Regions from separate parts of the Bacillus sp. JZ105 genome, predicted to be linked through region 1. Evidence: predicted binding sites of a transcription regulator. Region 1 holds the regulator's gene; the other holds the start of a gene.
The links. The regulator LexA, encoded in region 1, represses DNA repair genes until DNA is damaged. The targets are predictions, from matches to a motif close to CGAACATATGTTCG.
Positions count from the first base shown of each region.

Region 2: M1D81_RS05745 (YolD-like family protein) is a predicted target of LexA. The motif match lies at 4,611-4,624, and genes of this name have one in related genera.

Region 1 covers NZ_CP096387.1:1,782,960-1,789,004, forward strand. The annotation lists gene M1D81_RS09020 (NucA/NucB deoxyribonuclease domain-containing protein) at 1-365, shown strand, start outside; gene M1D81_RS09025 (STAS domain-containing protein) at 505-1,353, shown strand; gene M1D81_RS09030 (IseA DL-endopeptidase inhibitor family protein) at 1,386-1,928, opposite strand; gene M1D81_RS09035 (hypothetical protein) at 2,223-2,669, shown strand; gene lexA (transcriptional repressor LexA) at 2,715-3,335, opposite strand; gene yneA (cell division suppressor protein YneA) at 3,494-3,805, shown strand; gene M1D81_RS09050 (YneB family resolvase-like protein) at 3,823-4,470, shown strand; gene M1D81_RS09055 (DUF896 domain-containing protein) at 4,540-4,770, shown strand; gene tkt (transketolase) at 4,958-6,045, shown strand, end outside.
Region 2 covers NZ_CP096387.1:1,153,456-1,159,500, forward strand. The annotation lists gene M1D81_RS05705 (ABC transporter ATP-binding protein) at 1-435, shown strand, start outside; gene M1D81_RS05710 (hypothetical protein) at 540-827, shown strand; gene M1D81_RS05715 (GNAT family N-acetyltransferase) at 965-1,543, shown strand; gene spxA (transcriptional regulator SpxA) at 1,737-2,132, shown strand; gene M1D81_RS05725 (TerC family protein) at 2,172-2,837, opposite strand; partial or broken gene M1D81_RS05730 (peptidoglycan-binding domain-containing protein) at 2,995-3,318, shown strand; gene M1D81_RS05735 (hypothetical protein) at 3,369-3,518, opposite strand; gene M1D81_RS05740 (hypothetical protein) at 3,634-4,218, shown strand; gene M1D81_RS05745 (YolD-like family protein) at 4,248-4,583, opposite strand; gene mecA (adaptor protein MecA) at 5,061-5,726, shown strand; gene cls (cardiolipin synthase) at 5,814-6,045, shown strand, end outside.

The DNA of each region.
Region 1 (6,045 bases):
GCGGATTTGGAGAGAAGCAGGCAGCAAAAGGGGCTGATCGATATGATCATGTCGTTCAATTTCCAAAGGAAAGGTACCCTGAAACAGGCAGTCATATTCAAGAAGCCATTCGAAAAGGGCATTCAGATGTGTGTACCATTGACCGAAATGGAGCAGATGCCCGCAGGCAAGAATCATTAAAAGGAATTCCGACAAAACCCGGCTTTGACCGGGATGAATGGCCGATGGCGGTTTGTCTTGAGGGAGGAAAAGGCGCAAGTGTACAATATGTCAGCCCATCAGATAATAGGGGAGCAGGCTCATGGGTCGGGCACCAAATCAGCGGGTTTCCTGATGGGAAAAGAATATTATTCATTGTGAAATAAATCGGAAAGAGTCTCCTTAGGGGCTCTTTTGTTTATCCTCAGAGCCTATTCGAGCTAGCAGGGACAAAAGATTCAGTGGTACAATCAATCTATCAGGTACAAAGACTGACAAGAAGAAAATGTGAAGGGACATTTGCTTATGGATAAAAACCGTGCATTATACGATTTTTTTATGCAGCATGCAGAGAAGCTGACTGAAACATGGTATGAATCAATTGAGGACGATGATCCAGAATCCATATATCGTTCAACAGATTCCAGCATCATAGCAGAGCTAAAACGGCAGAATCAAGATTATTACCAGCATTTTATACGAGCTATTATTGAAGATAAGACGTATTTACATACTGAATTTAAAAAATGGTCTGAGGATTTAGCCAGTGACCCAAAGCATTTAAATACACCATTAGATTATGTCGTGAGAGAATACATGTCCAATCAAAGAGTGGTTTTGCATTACTTAAAAGAATTTATCAAACAGCGTCAAAATGACATTGATATTGACCGCATCTTTTATTGGTATGATTTAATTTCCGAAGCGTTTAATATTTCAATCCATGTGTTTATCCAGCAATATGTGAAAAATACAACCGAAAAACTCGTGGCTCAAAGAGATATGATTTACGAATTGAGCTCACCGGTAATTGTTTTAAAAAGCCAGATTGCGTTATTGCCTTTAGTAGGTGACATTGACACAGCGAGAGCAAAAATTATTTTAGAAAATACGCTAAATCAGTGTTCACAAAAAGGTGTTCAGCATTTATGTATTGATCTATCGGGTGTGGTCATGATTGATACAATGGTGGCTCATCAAATCTTTGATCTTGTCACGTCACTTCGGTTGATTGGAGTAGAGACGACCATTTCAGGGATTAGACCAGAAATTGCCCAAACAGCAGTGCAGCTCGGGCTTCCTTTTAATGAATTTCGCACGGCATCATCACTTGCTCACGCGCTGGACCGTTTGACTGAATTTTCTCCAATATAAAAACCAGGCCGATGAAAGGCCTGGTTTTTTATTTAAATGACAGCGTCAATTTGTGTGACTTTCCAATTTTTTTGTACTTTTTCGTACGTAACAGTTCGTTTTACTTTGCGTCCATCAAGTGTTGGGACAGTAAATTCATATGTGCGAACCGTTTGTTTTTTAGAAACAAGTTTAGGTGTGGCTTTTTCCCAATTAAGCATGTTGTCTCCGTCACCGACTGGAACAGCCATTTTGCCTTTATGAACAATGAAATGATAATCTTTTAAACCATGTTTGATGGCATCTTGAGTGAAAACTTGAGATAGGTAGCTGTTTAATTTTTTCTTTGTATCAAATGTTTTAGAAAGATAGTTGTACGTCATATCTTGATAGGTAAAAGATTTTAATTTGACATTTGAATGGTCTTTCATTTTGTAGCCTGACATTGCACTCCAAAAATGTTCTCTTGCATCAAGGGCAATATGTAACGCTTCTTTATTTGTCAAAGAGGCTGATTTCTTCGAAGCGGCCAATGTTGTCGTTTGTAATGAGATCATAAGCATAATAGCAGTTAATAAAACAAATAATTTTTTCAAGGCGATTGCCTCCTTTTCTCAATGAAAACTTCTTATGTTACAAATGTTACAATAATTACAGTGATATTACAAGTATTAAATCTAAATGTTTTTTATTTCTTTTGTTTCTAATTATATAACGTTTGAGGGAGACAAAAAGTTTTCATTTTTTTTATTTTTCTTCTTAATCATTATTTAACCGTTCTAAAGAAGAACGAAACGTCTTTTGGAAAATTTCTATTTAGACGTTTAACACTCTTTTTTATTTAAGACATATACTGTCGTGACGAATGTCTAAAGAAAGGGGTGTTTCGTATGTATCATCCGTATGAAGGTATAGGGAATGGTTACTCGTATGATAGGCAGATGCAGGGATGGCCATCGATTTCTATTCCTCAAATTGGAGGTTTTCCTGGGTTTCCGATTGGAGGAGGTACTTGGCCAGGTCAAGGGTCAGGCGGACAATCGGCACCGCCAGCACCGCCGCAGCATATGATTTCGCAGTATCAGCAAGCACTCTCTCAGCCTCAAAGTATGCAGTCATTTCTATTTGGGCAAGGTGCAGGGGGAGGCCATCAAGCTGTACAATTTGCAGCGGGATGTAATAGAAGATGGACGATTGTGCTTTTGAGAAACGGCCAAGTATTTTTAATGTTCGTTCTTTCTTCACAGCCTTTTGGCCGAACAACTGGCTTTATATGGCCGAACTTTACATTTGGTTCCTTCCCAAGCTCAAGTATTCTTGCCTATTCTTGTGCATAAGAAAAAGCCGGTTCTCATCAGCAGCTGATGAAATACCGGCTTTTTTTAATGAATATTTCGAAATACGCCAATCACTTTACCTAGTATACTCACATTCTGTAAAATAATCGGTTCCATTGATGGGTTTTCTGGCTGTAATCTAAAGTGTGTATCTTCTTTATAAAAACGTTTCACTGTCGCTTCATCTTCCTCTGTCATGGCGACCACAATATCTCCATTGTTAGCGGTGCTTTGCTGGCGCACAATGACATAGTCCTTGTCCAAAATACCTGCATCAATCATACTTTCTCCCATAATTTCAAGCATAAACACTTGTTCGTCTGGTGCAGCAAATGTCTCTGGAAGAGGGAAGTATTCTTCTACATTCTCAACAGCTGTGATAGGCAGGCCTGCCGTTACTTTTCCGATGACTGGAACGTTCATTACAGCACTCTTTGGAATATTCATTTCCTCTTCATCTAGTACTTCGATCGCTCTAGGTTTTGTCGGGTCTCTTCTAATTAAGCCCTTTGTTTCCAGTCTAGCTAAATGTCCATGGACCGTTGAACTGGATGCTAGACCGACAGCTTCTCCAATTTCACGGACGGATGGGGGATAACCCTTGCTTTTTACTTCATCTTTGATGAATTTCAGGATATCGAGTTGTCTTTTTGATAGCTTCGTCATCTTTTGCACCTCAAAACGTCAATTTTAAAGAAATTATAGCATGTTTTTCCTAACAGTACAAACATAGGTTCGAAAAAACGTTTGACAGAAACGTTTGTTCGTATTTATAATGAGAGACAGAAAGAGCGAACGCATATTCTGTTAGGAGAGATGACATTATGAGGTTAAAAGAATCTATTATTTTTATTGGGGTATTCTCATTCATCGTTGGCATATTTCTCTCACTTATTGCAGTCACAAGCCATAATGATTCAAATCAGTATGTTAAAATAGAGGTTCAATCAGGAGATACTCTTTGGGGGTTAGCTGATCAAGTAAACGACAGCAAATCAATCGACAAAAATGCATTTATTGACTGGGTAACAGAACACAATGATCTTGCTTCAACAGAAATCCAGCCTGGAGACATTCTTGTCATACCCGTGAAAAAAGAGCATCCAGTCGTATATCAGCTTGCAACAGTACAGTAGAAAGGTCGATTGAAGACATGAACGCAATCATTTATGCGAGAGTAAGCACTGTGAAAGAAGAGCAGGAAACCTCGCTGAAAAGACAAGAAGAAGAACTGCTGGCTTTAGCTGCCATGCACAAGATGAATGTGGTCAAAGTCATCAAAGAAAAAGCAAGTGGATATGAGCTAGATCGTGATGGCGTGTTTGAAATGCTTGCTGCACTGAAGGAAGAGTCGATCGATGCCGTTCTTATCCAAGATGAAACACGTCTTGGAAGAGGACAAGCAAAAATTGCGCTTCTTCATTGTCTATTTAAAGAGAACGTAAAGGTATACAGCGTGTTTCATAGAGGAGAGCTTGAGCTTTCAGAAGCAGATGAAATGGTCATCGAGATTGTAGGAATCGTCGAAGAGTACCAACGGAAAATTCATAACCTGAAAATCAAGCGGGGGATGAAAAGGGCTGTTGAGCGCGGATATCAGCCTGAACTGAATTTAAGGCAGCAGAACCATGCACCTGGCCGTGAGCGTATTGAAGTGCCGATTTCAGAAATTGTTCGATTAAGAAAAAATAACATGACGTTCGCCGAAATTGCCGCCACTCTTCAGGCATTAGGTTTTGACATTTCAAAAGCAACAGTGCATAGAAGGTATCAAGAATATGAAAAAGGCCTTACCATCTAAAGCGTGATTTGTTGTCAAAATGATTGATATTTAGTAGTATGTAGAGAAAATGCTTTAAAGGAGTTTGTCATGATTTCTAAAGAACAGCTTGCAAGAATAAATGAGCTTTCAAAAAAGTCGAAAGAGACCGGTTTATCAGACGCTGAAAAAACAGAACAAAAGCAGTTGAGAGAAGAGTATTTGAAAGCTTTTCGTTCTTCTATGAAAAATACACTGAAAACTGTCAAAATTGTTGACCCTGAAGGAAACGATGTTACACCAGAAAAATTAAAAAGAGAAAAAGATCAGAACCTTCATTAAGGCTGTGATTTCTTGAATTTTGAAAAGATGGGAAGAATATTCTCGTCTTTTTTCATATTTGCATAACTTTTTAGGTGATCGATAAACTAAATGTGACAAAATCCTTCTTTTTCAGCGTGAAATAGTTGTGAAAAAAGGACAGTAGATTTATGATAATGGTGTACACAAGATACGGAAGGGGATTTATATGGAAACGATTGAATTGAAATCTATTGCAACAATACGTACTCTCTCCATAGACGCAATTGAAAAAGCGAATTCCGGTCACCCAGGAATGCCGATGGGTGCTGCACCAATGGCGTACGCTTTATGGACGAATCACTTAAACGTAAGTCCGCAAAATCCAAATTGGTTTAACAGAGACCGCTTTGTTTTATCCGCGGGCCATGGTTCTATGCTTCTATACAGCATGCTTCATTTAAGCGGATACAATCTGAGCATTGACGATTTAAAACAATTCCGCCAATGGGGAAGCAAAACACCTGGACATCCTGAATTTGGACACACAGAAGGCGTAGACGCGACAACGGGTCCTTTAGGCCAGGGAATTGCGATGGCAGTAGGAATGGCGCTTGCAGAAAGACATCTTGCGGAAACTTATAACAGAGACAACTTCCATGTTGTAGACCACTATACATACAGCATTTGCGGAGATGGAGACTTAATGGAGGGAATTTCCTCTGAAGCAGCTTCACTTGCTGGTCATTTAGGCTTAGGCCGTTTAATCGTTCTTTACGATTCAAATGACATTTCTTTAGATGGCGACTTAGATCGTTCATTCTCTGAAAATGTGAAGAATCGTTTTGAAGCGATGAACTGGGAAGTTCTTTACGTGAAAGACGGCAACAACATCGAAGAAGTAACAGCTGCTATTGAAAAGGCGAAGCAAAGCACAGACAGACCTACATTAATCGAAGTGAAAACAACGATCGGTTTCGGATCGCCAAACCGTGCGGGAACGTCTGGTGTGCATGGTGCACCGCTTGGCAGCGAGGAAGCAAAGCTGACGAAGGAAGCTTACTCTTGGACGTTTGAAGAAGATTTCCATGTACCTTCTGAAGTGTACGATCATTTTAAAGAAGCTGTCAAAGACGCTGGACAGAAAAAAGAAGCAGCGTGGAATGAACTGTTTGCGCAATACGAAAAAGAATATCCAGAGCTGGCAGCACAGCTGAAGCTTGCGATTGAAGGAAAGCTTCCTGAAAATTGGGATCAAGAGGTTCCTGTTTATGAAGCAGGTTCAAGCCTTGCCTCCCGTGCATCTTCAGGCGAAGT
Region 2 (6,045 bases), 630 kb from region 1:
CGTGCATTAGCAGTAGAGCCGGATTTCATCATCGCCGATGAACCAATCTCTGCATTAGACGTGTCGATCCAAGCGCAGGTCGTCAATTTATTGAAAGAGCTTCAAGAGGAAAAAGGTTTAACGTACTTATTCATTGCCCATGACTTGTCCATGGTAAAATACATCAGCGATCGTATCGGCGTGATGTATTTCGGAAAATTGGTTGAGCTGGCACCAGCGAATGAATTATACGAAAACCCGCTTCATCCATATACAAAATCATTGCTGTCTGCGATTCCGCTTCCAGATCCTGATTATGAGCGTAACCGCAAACGAATCAAGTATGATCCATCTGTTCACAAAGGAACAAACACCGGGTTCCGTGAAGTGAAGCCAGGTCACTTTGTGAGCTGCACAGAGGAAGAATTCAAAGAGCTACAGGCGAAACAATCATAAGAAGGAGAAGCACTGCTAAGTCAGTGCTTTTTTTTTTTATTTTACAAAAAAACAACATGATGGTAATTTTTAGTTAAGTACAAGCAGATACCGGAGGAAATCAAATGTTAAATTGGAAAACCTTTCGTTATTCATTGCTTCATGTTCTCATTGTATTCATGCTTTTTTCAACGTCTTTTTTCAGGAAACCAAACGGAGGAAAGTGGATGCTCGCGTTTATGGTGCTCATTGGGATTGTGTCTTTTTCAGTGGAATATATGCTTAACCGAAAGACAAGCGGTCAGAAGCAAGAAGCACGGCGTGTAAAATATCTTTATTTCATCATGCTTCAAATTGCCATGACACTTATCCTGTTTGTCTGCATTCAACTCGTCATGAATCGTTCGTTATAAAACTTTTTTTGCGTTAATTGAAAAAAAGTGAAACTACTTTAGACTTTGCTGCGTCTTACTAGTACAGGCGTTTAAATAGCAGGAAATCGGGAATATCTAAGGAAGTGGTTCTTAACTATAGCATAAGGAGCAGATCCATGAATTGGTATGAAAAGCTCAGTGAATATTTCCCGATAGAAGAAATGAAGTCAAAAGAGCATATGGAAGCTTTATTAAAGGAAAGAAGTGATATTTATCATAAGGAGGAAGGACCTCATCATGTGATGATGTACGCCGAATTTGATTCTTTCATCTTTATTGATTATTTATTTGTTTCCAAAGATGCAAGAGGTGAAGGCCTCGGATCAAAGCTTATTCATAAGCTGAAGGAAAAAAAGAAACCGATCTTGCTTGAGGTCGAGCCTGTAGATGAAGATGATGCAGATACTGCAAAACGCCTAAAGTTTTATCAAAGAGAGCACTTCAAGCATGCAGAATCAATCGGTTATAAACGCAGGTCACTTGCAACAAATGAAGTGAACCGCATGGAAATTCTTTATTGGTCGCCTCTTACAAATCATGAGGAAGAGATCATGGAAGCCATGAGGAAAACCTATGAACGAATCCATACGTATAAAGATGAAGAATGGTATGGACAATCGTATGAGGACGTTGATGATGTATTGAAGATCATTGAAAATAGAAAGCAAAAAAATATTTTCGATCATCTCGACTAAATGAGAATGTTCAGACATCAAGCAGCACCACAAAATGAATGAAATTGTCTAGTTTTTGTCACAAAAATTGCAAGAAAATCTGTTCACACTTACTTTTTTATAGTATAATCACTATAAAGATTACTTATTTAGAACAATTTTAATTTAAGAATACAGAACAATATTCATTCTACAAATTGAGGAGTGAAGATTTATGGTAACATTATACACATCACCAAGCTGTACATCATGTAGAAAAGCAAGAGCGTGGTTAGAAGAGCACAATATCCCATATCAAGAGAGAAATATTTTTTCTGAGCCTCTTTCAATCGATGAAATCAAAGAAATTCTTCGAATGACAGAAGACGGTACAGACGAAATTATCTCAACACGTTCAAAAGTATTCCAAAAACTAAATGTCAATGTTGAGACAATGCCGCTTCAACAATTGTATAAACTAATCAATGAGCATCCAGGTCTTTTGCGTCGTCCAATTATCTTGGATGAAAAAAGATTACAAGTTGGGTACAATGAAGATGAAATTAGACGTTTCTTACCAAGAACGGTTCGTACATTCCAACTAAGAGAAGCTCAGCGACTTGCTAACTAATAAAAACACGAAAAGCTGCCGATCATTTGGCAGCTTTTTTTATTTGTTTTCAGCCGTTTGTTCGTAAAAGAGGCTGGCTAATATCACCGTAATGACGGTTAAAAATGGTAGCATCAATTCAAGCGTGGCATGCTGTGACATAAATTCAGTCAATTTCACATCACGTACAATCATTTCTCCGCCAGTAAAGGCCAAAAGTGCACTTCCTCCGTATAAAAGAAACGGAAATTTAGTTAAAGCTGCATGAATCAGCTTGCTTCCCCAAATAATAATCGGTACAGAAATCATGAGGCCAAAAGCGGTCAGAATCATGTTGCCTTTTGCCGCACCTGCAACTGCGATGACATTATCAAGTGACATAAAGAGGTCTGCAATCACAATGGTTTGAACCGCACGCCAAAGGGAGCCGCTGCTCTTTATCCGAATCGATTCCTTCTTTTGTTCAATTAACAGATTGTATCCTATATAAAGGAGAAAAAGACCGCCAATAAACTGCAAATAAGGGATAGTCAATAAATATACTGCGGCACCAGTCATTGTAATTCTCATCAGAACGGCCAAAAGAGTGCCGATCCAAATGGCTTTATTGCGTTTGTCATGTGATAAATTTCGACTGGCCATCGCAATGATGAGCGCATTATCTCCGCCTAAAATCAGGTCTATGCCAATAATCATCAGTAAGGATACGATCCACTCTGTTTCCATCCATTTCACCTCTTGTCCTAATAGAGCTCGTACAACCAATATATGAAGACAATTCAAATATATGTTTCTGCAAGTTTTCTCTGCAAAAAATGCGTTTTTATTTCTTTTATTCATGTTTTATCATAAGGCGGTTTTAGCTGGTACAGTAAAGCAAACAATTACAAAACCAACGAAGGCAACACCAGCACCATCCAAAAAAACAGCTTCCAAGCCTGCTAAAAAGACATACAACCTGCCTTCTGGCATTTTAAAGGTAACAAAGCCTCTTACAAAAGGGTCAGGCGTAAAAGCCGTTCAGGAAGCCCTAGCAGCTGCGTATTACTACCCGGATAAAGGGGCAAAAAACAATGGGGTTGACGGCTATTACGGACCGAAAACAGCGGATGCAGTCAAGCGGTTCCAGCTCATGCATGGACTTGCTGCTGACGGCATATATGGACCGAAGACGAAAACGGCATTAGAAAAGGCGCTGAAAAAGTGAATGAACAAAGTAAAGCCCCTGACTTTTATGATCAGGGGCTTTTTTGATGATTATTTTTCAGAAGACGTTTTTCTGAAAACCTTCTTCACTATGTTTGATCCTAAAAAAACAAAAGCTCCAAAAGTAAGAAGTGTGATTCCAAGAGATACCAAACCGATAAGTGGTGCAATAGTCCGCATTAAATCTGCCTCTATATTCATTACTAAAACCACCTTCCTTAATTTTTCCTTAAAACTCATTGTACACATTTACATATCTATTTATGTATGATTATACTTGCTATGTATTTAAATGTAAAACGGAAGGAGAAACAAAATGAAAACCAAAATCTTTATGTTATTGTCTGCCGTTGTTTTGATTTTAGGTTTAGCCACTCCATCGTCTAGTTTTGCAGCTCAGAAAGAAACACAAAAAGAAGAAGTACCTTTTTTAAGTAATCTGATTACTGAAGAGGTAATGACTACTGAGATTCCATCGACTGAATTTGAAGGTAAAACCGAAAAGACATACAGTAATGGTGTAAAAGTGGTTACAACTGTGGAAGACACCAGTCCTATTAGCACAAAAGCAGATAGTTTCTGTGGTACAAGTGGGAAAGCTGTTAGAGCTATTTTTTACTATGGTGGAACAACTGTTATGACATTAAAAACAAATATTATTTACGAAAAATGCAGAGACAAAAAAGTGAAATACAAATCAACTGAGTATTTCACTGCGGCTGTTACAGATGGAAGCAGTGATTACGGTTCAAAAACTTACAAAGCACAAAAAGGTTCAAGAAATGTTTTCACTTGGACTGGAGAAGTTAACAAGGTGTCAAGTAAGATTTATAAAGGTGACGTCATTTGGCGTATACAAATTGATGGCTATGGTGTACAAGATAGCACTGTAATCGGCTGATTAAAAGCCCTTCCGTTTGGAGGGGCTTTTTAATTTGTCTTTACATTTAGTATATCTGCAAATTTTATTAAGTTTGTATCCGAACGGTTATCTTTTACATGAAACAGTTTCTTTATGTGATCAACGTATACAACTCGTCCCGATACCTCTCGAACAAACCCATCATCAAATAGCTCGAAATTCAGAGCCGAGTCTTCGCTCATAGCAGTTGCTATTGTATACTCAAATTCTTCAATTTGTTCTGGGCTTAATGATGGCCGTTCAATCTTATGCTTTGCAAGATGCAACTGTCTTAAAGCCTCGTTATGTTCTGGTAAGATGAATTTCATCTTCCAGCGATTTTGATCTTTTTCCTCATTCCACATTTCATACACCTCATTAGAGATTATAACCGAATATTTGTTCGGCGTCTAAATGTGGTGTATAATAAGAGTATACGGTTTACCCGCGGAAACGGGATTATAAAAATTCGTATATTTCAATGATTCTTCTTCTTATATTACTCACAATTGCGACTGTCTTGTGAAAGGCAGTTCTTTTTTGTTATTTTGTTATCTTTTCTGAAAAAATAACACGAAAATAACAAAAGTTGCGTTCAAATGCGAAAATGTATGATCAATCATGATGTTGAAAGATAATTTAATTTGTTGCTTTCTTAAGGAAAAGAAAGGTCTTAAAATTGCACGAAAACAATATATATCATAAAATAGACAGTACGAAGCAATACCTCAATTCTTTAAACGGTTAACATGTAGACGGAACGGGTAAAGTGTAGTAAAGTACTATTAATTGGGAGCTTGTATGTCCCTTCAACATCTTATATAGAAGGGAAGGTTGGCAAAATGGAAATCGAAAGAATAAATGAACATACAGTAAAATTTTATATTTCCTACGGTGATATTGAAGATCGCGGATTTGACCGTGAAGAGATTTGGTATAATCGTGAGCGCAGTGAAGAGCTGTTTTGGGAAGTAATGGACGAAGTGCACGAAGAAGAAGAATTTGCAGTTGAGGGACCGCTTTGGATTCAAGTACAGGCACTTGATAAAGGTCTTGAAATTGTCGTGACAAAAGCCCAACTTTCTAAAGATGGACAAAAGCTCGAATTGCCGATTCCAGAAGATAAAAAAGATCATACAGATGAAGAAAGCTTAGACGCACTGCTTGATGATTTTCATAAAGAAGAGCAAGATCAAGAAGACCATAATGAGAAGGACAAAAAACTTCAACTTCAATTCGTGTTGAAAATGGATGACTTTGAAGATTTGATTGCACTTTCTCAATTAAATATGCAGGATTTTACCACAAGTTTATATTCGTTTGAAAACCGTTATTATCTATATGTTGACTTCCACGAGGATTTGTCAGATGAGCAAGTGGAGAATAAGCTCAGCATTTTGCTTGAATATGCTCATGAATCAGTGGTCAGCATCTACAGACTGAAAGAATACGGTCAGCTGATTATCGAAGGGAATGCCCTTGAAACGATTCAACAGCACTTCTCGTAACTCACAAAAAGTCGATTTCTATAGAGGAATCGACTTTTTTATCTGAATGAATAGGTAAATAAAGAGATCGGCAAGGAGAAAAATGAAATGAGAAATGTAGTCAAAGTTCTATTTTTTCTAATCATTACGATAGGTGCTTATTTAATCATCCAATTGATTGTCGGTGATTTAGCGGTAAGTGTATTAAGTTTTGTCAGTGTTCTATTTACTTTATCGATTATTTTCATCGGATTTGTTATTTTCTTGGAGAACCGGAATCCGTCTCAAACGATTACATGGCTAGTCCTGCTTGGCAGCTTTCCGTTATTCGGCTTTTTGT